One region of the Fundicoccus sp. Sow4_H7 genome, then DNA from elsewhere that is predicted to be linked to it. Evidence: predicted binding sites of a transcription regulator. Region 1 holds the regulator's gene; the other holds the start of a gene.
The links. Region 1 encodes NrdR, which represses ribonucleotide reductase genes. Its sites were predicted from a motif close to ACACNATATATNGTGT; they were not measured.

Region 1 (7,565 bases):
CCCAGGATTTTGCCCTAATTCTCCACGTTGAATAGCTTCAAACTCAATTTTAAATTCATTTAATTTTGAAAAGCTATTCTGAATCATTTCTTCAGAAATGCGATCACTATTGGCATTGACAAACGCTTGAATAGGTTCAAAAGCTAAAGTAGACTTAATCGTTTGATTTAAACTTTCTTGGTAGCGACTATTTCCACCAATCATTTTATTAACAATATCATTCATTGATTGCAAATTTAGTCACCTCCCTCATTTAATAGTTGGTTTAATTTGCTACGAATTTCTTGCTCTCGTTCATTGGAAGTAGCATCTGCAATCTTTTTAGTTTCCTTAACATTAGAGGGTCCATCATTCTTATTTTTTTCTTGTTCAATTAGCCAGTCAGGTAATTCTTCCACACGACGATGATCTTTTTGATACCATTTTTTACTTTGAGAATTAGTTTGCTTCGTCTCTTTTTCTTTAGCCTTCTCTTCTTCTGAATAAATAGCTAACAATGCATTAGCTGCCGTATCAATCCCTTGCTTTTGCCATAAATTTGCCATTCGTTCAAGTTCACCTTTGTAAATATTGTCTCTTTGTTTAAATACCAACAAATAATAAACTAACATATTAATCACAGCTTCATTCAGTTCTGACTTTTCAGAAAGAGTTATTAAATAGTAACTTTCGCTGTCTGTCGCAAATCCACCAACATTTTGCTTTATTTTATTTAAGAAAACTGGCGCTGGAATGTGTTCACAAAGACTTACTAATTCCATATCTGCTTGAGATAATAATGGATTATGGTCTTGTTTAGGAAGACTCACAGGACGTGGTTTTTTCTCAACATTTTGTTTTTCTTTTTGTTGAACTTTTCGTTCAGCAAAGATCTTCAATTGATTTAATTGAATCGTATTTTTGAGAGGATTTAAACTGTTTTTAATAACTTCTAACATTTCTTCTTCGTCTAGTTGATAAACTTGATGAATAGCTGCAATACTTTCGCGCAGCTGCGATGTGAATTGAGTATGTTCAATCCCTTCAGCAATTAAATACCTTAAAAACAAACTGTAATTAAATGTAGGCGGCATTTCAACAGAATTTACATTAGAATTATCCTGATGAATAGACTCATTAACAGGAACATCTGTTTGATAAACTCTAAAGACATCAGAATATGATTTAGAAATATTTTGAAAATCGTTTTTGTTCCAGTCATCTACGCTAAAATATTCAACAATAGAAAGATAGCTTTCCTCACCAACTTGACGATATAAAGCTGTATTTAATAAGGGATGGCTTAAAAATTCTTGAGCCGTTAAAGTTGGTAAGAGCTCGTAATATAATATTTTTTGATAATCTAACTGTTCTTCTTTTTTGACATAAGATTTCATTAAGCCAACTGCTTCTAATGCATGACGGCTTTTTTCAAACTGATCGATACCGCTATTGATAAGTGGCAGGAAGGTCGCGTGTTTAATACAGTCTGACCAAGTATTTTTTTGTTTTGCAAAAAATATCAATCGTTGGTATAAGGTGACAGCTAAACTTCCAATGATAGGTTGATATAAGAGCGAAAGTCTTTCTAATTCATTGGCGCCTACCGAATGATGAAAAATCACCTGAAATTGATCATTCGGTTTCAGTTTCATTTGATTCTAGCTCAACAGATGAGCCGTCAGCTTTCATTTTGTGGTTCATGGCTTCAAGCTCCTTAATGAACATATCACGTGACTGAAATTGACGATAAACACTGGCAAAGCGAATATAAGCCACTTCATCAATTTCCATTAGTCTAGGCATAATAAATTCCCCAATACGCTCGCTAGCAATTTCGGTATCAGATTCTTCTCGTACTGCGTTTTCTACATTGGCAGCAAGTTGATCCATTTGTTCACGAGAAATAGGTCTCTTTTCGGCAGCACGTATAATACCCCTTAACATTTTATCACGGTTAAACTCTTCACGTGTCCCATCTCTTTTTACGACTAATAATGGCGCTCTTTCGACTCTTTCATAAGTATTAAAACGAGTACCACAATTTAAACATTCCCTACGTCTACGGATTGAGGCTCCATCATCTGCTGGACGTGAGTCAATCACTTTTGATTGCTGATGTCGACATTTTGGACATTCCATTAAGCTAACCTCCTCTCAAATAAACTTGTTTTCATTATTTTAACATAGTAAGCAAATTGTAAAAAGTCTAGTTAACTAATTTCTCATTTAAACGATTCAATTCTATATCCAGCTGTCGATAGGTTTCATCTACGGTGCCACTGTTATCGATAATAATATCAGCTAATTCAATTTTTGTATCAATGGGCATTTGACTATTAATCCGCGCTGTGGCCTCTTCTTGCGAATAAGCATTACGTTTAATGAGTCGTTCCAGTTGCAGCTCTGGTTTGGTATAAACCAACCAATCTTCATCATAATAATTGTTCCGACCAATCTCAAATAATAAAGGGACATCCACAAATACTAACGCTTCTTCCTCATGCCTATACAATTCTAGTAAACGATCAACTTCCTCAAAGATCAATGGATGTAAAATAGCATTCAAAGTTTCTTTTTTATCTTCATCGTTAAAAATGATTGCAGCTAATTGACTTCGATTAAGTTCACCTTCTGCTGTCAAAACAACTTTTCCAAAAGTTTCAACAACTCTTTTTAAGCCGACTTCGGCTGGTTCTACTACTTTTCTTGACAGCAGATCCGTATCAATGACAGGATAATCTTTATCTAACAAATAATTCGCGACTGTCGATTTCCCTGTAGCGATACCTCCAGTTAATGCAATGATATACATGGATCGACTCTCCTACTTTTCCTCAAAAATCTGGCAATTCGGACAAAAATGTGTTCCTCGTTGACCGACAGAGATTTTTTCAATACTTGTGCCACAAATAGGACATGGCTGATTTTCTTTTCCATAAACTTGGTGATGTTGTTGAAAAGTCCCTTCTTTACCATAAGCATTGCGATATGTTCGAATACTTGAACCGCCCGCTTCACTTGCTCGACTTAAAACATCAATGATGGCATGATGCAATCGTTTAATTTGACTTGAGGTCAATTGCTGGGAAGAGGTTAAGGGATGAATCTTTGCTTGGAATAAAACCTCATCCACATAAATATTACCTAAACCTGTTACTAAATATTGATCGAGCAATGCTGGTTTGATGGATTTTTTAATACGACTTAGTTTTTCAGCAAAGTTATTTATTTTAAAGGATTCTGTTGTCGGTTCTGGTCCTAATTTTTTTAATTGAAAATAGGACGTTAAATCCTCTAAACCAATGAGTTCCATCCTGCCAAATTTACGAACATCATGATAATGCAATTCTGAATGGTCTTTGAAGATAAAACGAACATGCGTATGCTTTTCTTTTACCAGCGGCACTTCACTAGCGGGATAAAAGAAATACTTACCTTCCATTCGAAGGTGCGAAATTAAATAACAGTTACTGAGTTGGAAAATTAAATACTTGCCCCGTCTTAACAGGCTATGAATTGTTTGTCCGACTAGAGCATTTTGCCAATCTGACAAATCCAATTCGGTATTAATAATTCTAGGCCAACTAACATCAACTAAAGCAATTGCCTTCTCCTTTATTAATGGCTCTAATCCTTGACGTATTGTTTCAACTTCGGGTAGTTCCGGCATGCCTATTTCCTTTCTATTTTAAGTCGTACCAATTCGTTCCGCTGTTATAATCAACTTTTAAAGGAACAGATAGCTCGACGGCTCCTTCCATAATTTGTGGAACGAGTTCATTTAAGCGTTCAATTTCTTCAACTGGTGCTTCTAAAATCAACTCATCATGGACTTGTAATAAAATTTTTGCTTGTAAGCCTTCATCAATAATGGCTTGATGTAGGGATACCATGGCAATTTTTAATATATCTGCCGCTGTTCCTTGGATTGGTGAGTTCATGGCTGTTCGTTCAGCGAATGAGCGTAAATTAAAATTACTTGAATGAATATCTGGTAAATAACGACGACGATTGAACAAGGTACTTACATAGCCATTTTCCTTTGCTTCCTTAACTATATCATCCATAAATTGTTTAATCCCAGGATATTGTTCAAAATAACGATCAATAAAGTCTTTCGCTTCTTTACGACTAATATTTAAATTTTGAGATAAACCATAATCGCTAATTCCATAGACAATCCCAAAGTTAACAGCTTTAGCTTGACGTCGATGCTCAGAAGTAACTGCTTCATCTTCTCCTATACCAAATACACGTCTTGCAGTTGCTGAGTGAATATCTTCGCCATCAATAAAGGCTTGTTGCATATGTTCATCTTTTGAAATATGAGCTAAAACACGCAACTCAATTTGTGAATAGTCCGCTCCAAACATTAACCAACCTTCTTTTGAAGGTACAAAAGCTTTCCGAATTTTGCGCCCTTCTTCCATACGGATAGGAATGTTTTGCAAGTTTGGATCAGTACTACTTAATCGTCCAGTTTGGGTTAAGGTTTGAACAAAGCGTGTATGAATATGTCCATCTTCTTTAATAAATGGCGGTAAGCCTGCAAGATAAGTTCCTTGTAATTTAGCTAATTGACGGTAATCGAGGATTTTATCCACGATTGGATGCTTACCTGAAAGTTTTTCAAGAACATCCGCAGCTGTACTATAGCCTGTTTTTGTTTTCTTTATGACAGGTAATTTTAGATTTTCAAATAAAATAACCCCTAATTGTTTTGGCGAATTAACATTAAATTCCTCACCAGCTAATTCATGAATTTCAGCTTCCATATTGGCAAGGGTTTCGGACATTTCGGCATTCATTTCCCCAAGTTCAGATCCGTTTACCTTAACCCCTAGTATTTCCATTGAAGTCAATATTTTTGCTAGAGGAAATTCGATGGTAGAATACAAATCCATCATTTCAAGCTCCGCTAAACGATTTTCCAACTCTGGCATTAAATGCTCTAATGCTACTAATTTAGTTAGAAGATGTTGCCCTAAAACTTCTTGATCTTCTGGAATCGAAGCTTTAGCCCCTTTACCATAAACAGCCTCATCATTTTTAACAATACTTGGTAATTCAGCAATCGAAAGGACATCTGTAATATCCTTGGTATTATTCAAATCAATTAAATAAGCTGCAATTAAAGTATCAAATTGAAGGCCTTTTAAAGTAGTATCGAAATGAGATACTAAAACAGTATCGCGTTTTGAATCCCAAGAAATTTTCGCATGGTTTTCTGAAGCTAGCCATTCTTTAAAAGCATCACTAGCAAAGGCTATTTCTGCCGATGTGATATAAGCTTTTTTAGCATTAATATCTAACCAAGCGACAGCCTTAATGTCTGCAAAATGATAATTTTCTTCTAGTGTTTCAAAATAAATAACTGCTTGTTTAGGTAAATGGGATGCTAGCAGCTCATCTAAATATTCGTATTCATATTGATCCAATTCTAATTGATCTCCTTCATCAATTAGTTGATCGCTATATTCTGTCTGCAAGTTATTTAAGAACGAATGAAAATCCATATTGCGATAAAACTCTGCTAAGGCATCGATATTTTTACCTATTAATTCAATATCGTTGATTGAAATTTCTAAAGGGGCATCTGTTAAAATTCTAGCTAAATCTTTACTCATAAAAGCATTGTCTTTATCATTAATAATATTGTCTTTCATTTTAGATGGTTTAATATCATCTAAATTGTCATACATATTTTCAATACTACCGAATTCTTTGAGTAATTTGATGCCTGTTTTTTCTCCAATACGAGTAATACCAGGATAATTATCTGAACTATCACCCATCAAACCTTTTAAATCAATAATTTGATGAGGGGTTAAGCCATATTTTTCTTGAATCGTTTCAGGAGTATAAGCTTCTAAATCACTGACACCTTTACGGGTAATATAAACCGTTGTATTGCCACTTGCTAATTGGATTAAATCCTTATCACCTGAAATAACAATCACTTCGTCGTCTTCATCCGCTTGATGCGCTAGTGTTCCAATAATGTCATCCGCTTCATAGCGTATAATTTCATAATGTTTAATCCCATAAGCGTCTAGTAGCACTCTAAAGTAAGGCATCTGTTCTTTAAATTCGCTCGGTGTTTTTTGTCTTCCGCCTTTATACTCAGTATATTTTTCGGTTCTAAAAGTTGTTTCACTTTTATCAAATGCAACTAAAATATGTGTCGGTTCAAATTGATCTAAAACGGTATTTAACATTAAATTGAAGCTATATAAAGCATTGGTATGTAAACCTGCCTTATTTTTGAATTGTTCAAAGTTTAAGATAGAAAAGAAGGCGCGAAAAGCTAAACTACTCCCATCAATTAACATTATTTTACGGTTGGACATGATATATTCCTCATTTCATTTAAGATAGTTTACGGACATGTTCTATAAGACAAAAAAGAATAATAAATCATCTACAACTACGTTTGTACGGGCTGCTTAGAAATGATTTATTATTCGTATCATTTTGTTCAACTACAATGTATTTGGCTTTAATTGAGCATACGAAGATACAAACTGATTACCAATTACATCGATATCTCCAGCTCCCATAAATAATATGACTGCATCTTGATACGCCATTAACGGTGAAAGATGGTCTTGAGAAATAATCTCAACATCTTTGTCAATGCGATTAGCCAAGTCTATGATCGATACATTCCCAGCTTCTTCTCTTGCCGAATTAAAAATATCAACCAAGTACACATCATCAGCTAAATTTAAAGATTCCGCAAAATCTTGTAATAAGGCTATGGTCCGGCTAAAAGTATGCGGTTGGAAAACAGCCACCACACGACGATCAGGGTATTTTTGCTTGGCAGCATCAATAGTCGCTTTGATTTCAGAAGGATGGTGTGCATAATCATCAATAATTGTTAGTCCCTCAACTTGTTTTTCAGAAAAACGACGTTTTACCCCTGTGAAAGTTGCCAAATGTTCTGCAATATCCTCGGCTTGAAAACCTTCTAAATTTAACACTGTAATAACACTCAATGCATTTAAAATATTATGTTTTCCATATACTGGAAGTTCAAAATATCCAAATAAAGTGTCATTAACGATCACATCAAAACTAGAACCATTAACACTACGGTCAATATTGATTGCACGAATATGGTTGTTGTCGTCAAATCCGTAGTAATAGATTGGAATGTCTGTAGTTAATTCCTTCAAGTACTCATCATCACCACAAGCGATGATTGCTTTTTTCGTTTGATTCGAAAACGTTTGGAATGCCTCAGCAACATCTTCTATGGATTGGTAATAATCAGGGTGGTCAAAATCAATGTTGGTGATAATCGCATAATCTGGACTGTAAGCTAAGAAATGACGGCGGTATTCACAGGCTTCCAATGCAAAATAATTGGCTTCTTCATCTCCAAAACCTGTCCCATCGCCAATTAAATAACTGAGTGGAGCTAGATTTTTAAGTGTATGCGACAGTAATCCTGTGGTAGAAGTTTTACCATGTGAACCTGTAACCGCAATACTAGTATAGCCATTAATTAATTCACCTAAAAATTTATGATAACGTTGGATTGGTAAATTTAATTCTCTCGCCTTTACCAGTTCTGG
Region 2 (7,565 bases), on a different contig from region 1:
AACAGAAGTTCAGTATCATTTGGATCCCAGGCTTCATCTACTGCTTCTTCTTTTACGCCTTTACCCGCATTCATTTGACTTGCTATAAAAGCAACTTCTTCTTCAGCATCCAAACGAGGGAAAATAGGGACACCTTTTTCAATCACTTTGGCAGTCTCAGGCATACCGCCCCAAGCTAATTCAACCATATTTAAGTCCATTTGTTCTTTCAGACCTAATTGGCTTAATATTTCCGTTGGTGCCTGCGTTAAGAACGGACGCAAGATATGTGCAATAATGCGGAGACTTTCCGCCAGATGGTACATAACTGATTTTAATTGCCCTTGTTGCGCTTCATCTTTAGCCAATACCCATGGCGTTGTTTCATCAATGTATTTATTGGCTCTTGAAACAATCTCCATTACTTGTTCAGTTGCATAGGTAATTTTTAAGTCATCAAAGGCTTGGTGGTAACGCTCTAAGCGATCTGTGATAAAGTTTTCAAACTCAGAGTCCACAACGGTCGCATCATGTTCAGATAAATCAGTCGGTATATGACCATCAAAGTATTTATTCATCATAGCGATTGTACGATTTAATAGATTCCCTAAATCATTAGCTAAATCGGTGTTTGTTCGCTTAACAAAGTCTTCAGGTGTAAAGACATTATCGTTACCTTGCGACATTTCGCTTAGTAAGTAGTAGCGCGTTGCATCCAAACCATAACGGTCAATAAGAACGTCTGGATAAATCGCATTTCCTTTAGATTTAGACATTTTCCCATCTTTCATCACAAGCCATCCGTGGGCTAAAATTTGTTTAGGGATTGGAACATTTAATGCCATTAACAATGTTGGCCAATAAATGGTATGGAAACGCGTAATATCTTTCCCAATAATTTGTAAGTCACCTGGCCAGAATTTCTCGTAATTTTCTGTATTATCCGTCCCATATCCTAGCGTCGTAATATAATTAATCAAGGCATCAATCCATACATAAACGACATGTTTAGGATCCGATTTTACAGGAACACCCCATGAAAATGTTGTTCGCGAAACAGCCAAGTCTTCTAAACCTGGTTTAATAAAGTTATTAATCATCTCTGTTTTTCTGAACTCAGGAACAATAAAATCAGGATGCGCTTCATAATATTCCATCAATCGGTCTGCATAACGGCTCATTCTAAAGAAGTAAGATTCTTCCTTCACCCACTGCACTTCATTACCAGTTGGCGCAATACCTCCTGTCATATTACCTGCTTCATCACGGTAAACCTCTTGCATTTCACTTTCAGTAAAATACTCTTCATCACTGACAGAATACCAACCTGAATACTCCCCTAAATAAATATCTCCTTGTTCTAACAGTTGTTCAAAAGCATTTTGAACTGCCAGTTCATGTGCTTCATCTGTTGTCCGGATAAAACGATCATAAGAAATATCCATTAAAGCATATAATTCTTTAATGCTTTCTGCCATTTCATCGACATAGGTTTTGGGATCTTTATTTAATTTTTCTGCAGCTTGTTCAATTTTTTGACCGTGTTCGTCAGTTCCTGTATTAAAGAAAACGTCAAAGCCCATTAGACGTTTGTAGCGTGCAATAGCATCTGCTAAAACGGTTGAATAAGTATTACCAATGTGGAGTTTACCACTTGGATAATAAATAGGTGTTGTTACAAAAAATGTTTTATTATTTGTTTGATTCGTCACGAATGAGTGCCTCCTAAGTGTTGATTGCTTTCACTATTATAGCATAGCATACAAGAGATTTCTTCACACAATTATCCTCAGTTCAACTTTGGTCTTGCAAGCCTTCTGGAATTTGCTATGATAGATATATAAATTTAATCGAATGTCTTATATTTTTTGGAAGTTTGGTTTAATCCCAATACGGTCCCGCCACTGTAATCAGTCGATTGACTGGAGTCAGGTCGAAAAATATTAGACTTTTTATGTGGTCATTTCGAGGCAAAATGTCACATTGTATTTAACTAGGCCTCAGTGCCTAGTTTTTTTGTTTTTATCATAAGAAAAGAGGAAAAGTAATGAAAAAAAGTTTTTTATTGTTCAGTAGCGTTTTTATTTTAGCCGCATGTGCTAACACCACTCAAGAAGCTGAATCTGTTGAGGAAGTAGCCACTTCCGTCGAAAGCACACAAGCATCATCTGAAGCCGACGCGGATGCAGATGCGCTTGCCGTCACCATCAATTTATCTGTTCCTGGTGAAGATTTTGAATCTTCAAAAGAAATCACCATTGAAGAAGGAGCCATGTTATTAGATATTATGAAAGAAAACTTTGATGTGGTTGATGAAGATGGTTTCATCACTTCTATTGAAGGCTACGAGCAAGATCCTGATGCTGGCTTATATTGGTTGTTTGATGTCAATGGAGAAATGGCAGAAGTTGGAGCGGCTGAATTAGAACTGAAAGCTGATGATATTGTTGACTGGAGTCTGGCTCCATTTGAGTAGATCACGGCAGAGATTTTCAGTCCAACGTATCGCAATTTTAGCGATATTTATTTCCTTAGCCTATGTTGGCAGAATTGCTTTTCAATTTATCCCTAATGTTCAGCCGATGACCGTTATTATTTTGTTGATTACATTAAACACCGGGGCTATTGACGGGGTCATTGTGGCTGTTTTATCGATTATTTTGTCCAATACGCTGCTTGGGATGGGGCCTTGGACAATCGCTCAAATTGTGACCTATATAATTTTGATTGGTTTTACAGGGCTCATTGCTAAACATTTTTACCGCCCTCTAAATAAATACAACCGTATCTTTTTTGCAGCTTATGCTTTTTTGATAGGCCTACTATATGGTTTTATTATTTCCATTTTTAGTGTCCAAATTTATGGCATTAATAATTTTTGGGCTTATTATTTAAGAGGTGTTTCTTTCGACTTGGCTCATGCCGTTGGAAATGCTATCTTTTATATCATTTTAGATCCAGTCATATCACCGCTGATTCGCAAATATTATAAAAAGCACACATTGATCAGTAAAGATTAAGACAAAATTATAAAACCGCCATAAACGTTTAAATTAACGTTTATGGCGGTTTTTGCAGTGATATTTATTATAAGCCACATCTTAATTGGGCTTGGCAATTGGTACAAGTGTTGCAGCCACCAATATCTTCAACAATCCCGGTACGGCAAATTGGGCAGGTATCGCCAACTTCTGAGCCGTAGACAACATCGTCTGTATGGCCTTGTTGTAGATAGTGTTCGCTGTGAGCTTGGTTAACAAGTTGACGTAGTTCTTCCGGATCAGATACAACCCGTGCGTCTTCTACATCAAATAAAGTAATCTTATTGTCAATTTCATTTTCTTCTGCATCAAGTGTTAAAACTTGCGAGTCACGCGAGCCGTCCACATAAACCGTTCCACCTTTAGCGCCACCTTTGTATAGGCGTTCGTAAATACCAGCTACTTGGTTCACCGTATAGCCTTTTGGTGCGTTAACTGTTTTAGATATAGAGCTATCCACCCAACGTTGAATAGTAGTTTGTACGTCCACGTGTTCCTCTGGTGATAATTCCATTGCTGAAACGAAGTAGTCAGGTAGATTATTAGCATCTGCTTCTGGATGATTATCTAAGTACTCTTGAACAATTTCAGAGTTCACTTCGATAAATTTACCTAAACGACCACTACGGTAGTATTTAAAGGCAAAGTAAGGCTCAAGACCTGTTGAAACACCCACCATTGTTCCTGTACTTCCCGTTGGTGCAACAGTTAATAAGTGGGAGTTGCGGATTCCGTGCTCAAGAATGCCATCTTTTACGTGTTGAGGCAGGCGGCTGACATAGCCTGTTTCTGTAAAGGCTTGACGTAATTGTTGTGTTTGGTCTTCTGTTTCACCTAATAAGAACGGGAAAGATCCACGTTCTTTAGCTAACTCAATTGACGTTTCATAAGCTGTTACAGCAATGGTTTCAAAGACTTTGTCGACAATTTTGTTGCCTTCAGGTGATCCATAGCGATGTTCAGTGTAGATTAATAAGTCAGCCAGACCCATAACACCTAAACCAATTCGTCTTTCGCCTAAGGCTTGTTTACGGTTGTCTTCAAGGAAATAAGGCGTTGCATCGATAACATTATCTTGCATTCTAACCCCTGTACGAACCGTTTGTTTTAATTTATCGTAGTCAACTGTGTGTGTTTCCTTGTTAACCATTTGAGCTAAGTTAATCGCTGCTAAGTTACATACTGAATATGGAGCTAGGGGTTGCTCACCACAAGGATTGGTTGCAACTACTTTTTGTCCATAGGCTTTAGCATTTGTATCATTGTTGGCATTGTCAATGAAGAAAACACCTGGTTCAGCTGAATAAGTCGCACAAATATTAATTAACTTCCATAATTCGCGGGCTTTGATTGTTCGGTAAACGCGAACCTCATAGCCTTTTTCTTCCCACTCACGAACATCGCCTACTTCTGGCCACTCGGCATTATAGGCTGCCATTTCAGCTTGGCTATACGTTTCTACAGCTGGGAAACGCAGTTCCCAATCGCCATCATTTTCAACAGCTTCCATAAAATCATTGGTTAATGTAATGGAAATATTAGCGCCTGTTAAAAACTCTGGATTATGGACTGAATAAGTTCCGCCATCTTTTAATTTTTGTTGAGCATCTTCAATAACCGCTTCATCAAAACCACCGTATCCAGGAATTGACTTGTAGCGAACAATATTTTCATACATATTAATTTCTGACATTGAAAGAGCTGTAAATTTCAACTTCTCTTTTGCTAAGCGAATAATTTGTTCATCATCTGTTTGCTCAATTAAGAAACGCAAAATACGCGGGTTTTGCATTTTCGAAATAATAAACTCAATGATATCTGGATGCCAATCAGCTAACATAATCATTTGAGCTCCACGACGTGAGCCACCTTGCTCAACTAAGTGTGTTAACTGAGCTAAGTCATTCAACCAAGAAACAGAACCGGATGACTTACCATTAACACCTCGTGCCAGTGTATTACGCGGTCTTAATGTTGATCCGTTTGTTCCAACACCACCACCCCGGCTCATAATTTCCATCACTTCTTTACGGTGATCAGATATACCACCTCTTGAGTCAGGAATCATCGGCATTACATAACAGTTAAAATACGTCACATCGGTATTAGACCCAGCTCCATACAAAACACGACCTGCGGGAACAAAATTCGTTTCAGAAAGTTCGCGATAAAAGGCATCAAAAGACTCTGCTTGCTTATCTTCTGTCGCTTCAATTTCAGATAAACCTGTGGCATTACGTTTAGCGATTTGCTCATAATAGACTTCTAATGGCTTATCAATTGTTTCAATATCACGGACAACTAAACCTGTTTCGAGTTCTTCTGGATTTTCTAATGATGCTCTATAAGCTTCTTCAACCCAAATTTGAACTTGGTTGTCATCAAGAGCTTGAACAATTCCCACACCGCGAGCTGGGTACTGAGGATCATCTTTAACCGTTAATACAACTAAATCTCCAACTTGTAACGTTCCTTTGGTGGTATCTTTAAACGCATAACGATCCAACATAACTAAGCGTGATATGCCACTATGTGTGATTTGCATATCCTCTTCAATCGGATGAACTTGCGAAAAGCTTTTGATTGCTTCATTTAACTGGTCTTTATTCCACTCAATGGTTTTCTTTGTTTTTAGTTCCATATTAACCTTCCTCTTAAAACGCTTATAACAAAGCTTTATCTACAATATATAGGGTTTTCATAACTTTTACCCACTATATATTGTGTGTGTTAACAGTATAGCAGACTATAAAAAAAATACAAATTTTATTTTTGTCAAGCCTTTTATATAAAAATAATAATATTGTTATTAAACTTTATTTATAGACTACAGGCATCCTAGTAAGCATTTTCTTTGCCTCATAAAAATATTTTAACTATACTAATTATAACCAAAAAAACTGGAGGTTTTTTATATGGCAAAAGTCGCAACTGTTATTACAAAATTATTTGAAGATGTAGAATTCACTTCTCCTAAAGAAGCATTAGTTGAGGCCGGTCACGAAGTAACAACCATCGGTTTTACAGCAGGAGAAAGCGTTGAAGGTAAAAAAGGTGAAGCAACTGTTACAATCGACAAAGGAATCGATGAAGTTGATCCAGCCGATTTTGACGCATTGCTTATCCCTGGTGGTTTTTCACCAGACCAATTACGTAAAGACGACCGCTTTTTAGACTTTACTCGTCACTTCGCTCTACACCAAAAACCAATTTTTTCAATATGCCACGGCCCACAATTACTGGTTAATGCCGGAGTGTTAAATGGTCGCAATGTCACCGCCGTTAAACAAGTTGCTGTTGATGTTAAAAATGCTGGTGCTAATTTCTTTGACGAAGCAGTCGTCATTGACCCATCCGGACTTATTTCAAGTCGAACACCAGAAGACTTACCTGCATTTAATGAAGCTATCGTTAATGCACTAAAATAAATATTAAGGAGCATCCCTATGAAGATTAGCTTTCATGGTCAGTCGTGTGTTTTAATTGAACATGACGGCATCCGTACGATCATCGACCCTTTTATTACTGGCAATGACCTGAGCGATTTAAAGGCCGATGAGATTGAAGTAGATTTTATTTTACTGACCCACGGCCACAACGACCACCTAGGCGATACTGTTTCAATTGCTAAACGTAATCATGCTACGGTTATTGCCCCCTTTGAAGTGGCTAATTTTCTATCCGAAAAAGGAATTAACACCATGGGAGGAAGCGGAGACTATTCATTCGGAAGCGTAAAATTCGTTCAAGCCCATCATAGCTCGAGTTACGAAGAAGAAGGCCAAGTCCATTATATGGGAGTGGCAACCGGGCTCATACTAAAAATCGCGGATAAAACAATCTATCACACAGGAGATACTTGGTTATTTGGCGATATGAAATTAATCGCAGACCGCAATGGTCCCATTGATGTATTATTCATTCCAATTGGAGACCATTATACAATGGGCGTCGATGATGCTTCATATGCGGCCAACGAATTCGTCAAACCATCGATCGTGGTACCTATCCATTACAATACTTTCCCACCTATCCAACAAAATCCACAAAACTTTAAGGATCAAATCAATTCCGATATCGATTGCCAAATCTTAAAAGCAGGTGAAAAAGTATCCTTTAAATAAATATCACATTGAACCGCCTTTTTGTCTTCCCACAGCAATGCGGTTCAATTTTTATGCCCCATTTATGTTAAACTGTTTATATATAGTTATTTATTTATATTGAAAGGACGTTCATATGTCAGATTCAGAATTATATTTTAAAGAAAGCTCACGTGCTGTCCTACTTCTTCATGCGTATACAGGTAGTATTGCGGATATCCGTCGTACAGCACGTGCCATTCAAAAAGAAAATTATACCGTATACAGCTTTAATTTAACCGGACATGGTACGAATCGTATGGAAAATATTCTCGCGTCTAACCCTGAACAATGGTATGAAGATGTAAAAAAAGCAGTGGAATTCTTACATGAGGAAGGCTATCCTGAAGTCGCTATTTTAGGCCTATCTTTAGGTGGTGCTTTTGCTACTCGAGCTGCGATA

Region 2: ACTQ54_RS08505 (vitamin B12-dependent ribonucleotide reductase) is a predicted target of NrdR. The motif match lies at 5,732-5,747, and genes of this name have one in related genera.

What each region holds. Positions count from the first base shown of each region.
Region 1 is NZ_JBQKME010000005.1:9,916-17,480, reverse strand. Features, by position in the region: gene dnaI (primosomal protein DnaI) at 1-225, opposite strand, end outside; gene ACTQ54_RS06225 (DnaD domain protein) at 237-1,634, opposite strand; gene nrdR (transcriptional regulator NrdR) at 1,615-2,121, opposite strand; gene coaE (dephospho-CoA kinase) at 2,189-2,794, opposite strand; gene mutM (DNA-formamidopyrimidine glycosylase) at 2,807-3,652, opposite strand; gene polA (DNA polymerase I) at 3,666-6,332, opposite strand; gene murC (UDP-N-acetylmuramate--L-alanine ligase) at 6,465-7,565, opposite strand, start outside.
Region 2 is NZ_JBQKME010000008.1:1,330-8,894, reverse strand. Features, by position in the region: gene metG (methionine--tRNA ligase) at 1-1,691, opposite strand, end outside; adenosylcobalamin (AdoCbl) riboswitch at 1,823-1,965, shown strand; gene ACTQ54_RS08515 (DUF4430 domain-containing protein) at 2,027-2,455, shown strand; gene ACTQ54_RS08510 (ECF transporter S component) at 2,448-2,999, shown strand; gene ACTQ54_RS08505 (vitamin B12-dependent ribonucleotide reductase) at 3,067-5,661, opposite strand; gene ACTQ54_RS08500 (type 1 glutamine amidotransferase domain-containing protein) at 5,936-6,448, shown strand; gene ACTQ54_RS08495 (metal-dependent hydrolase) at 6,467-7,144, shown strand; gene ACTQ54_RS08490 (alpha/beta hydrolase) at 7,260-7,565, shown strand, end outside.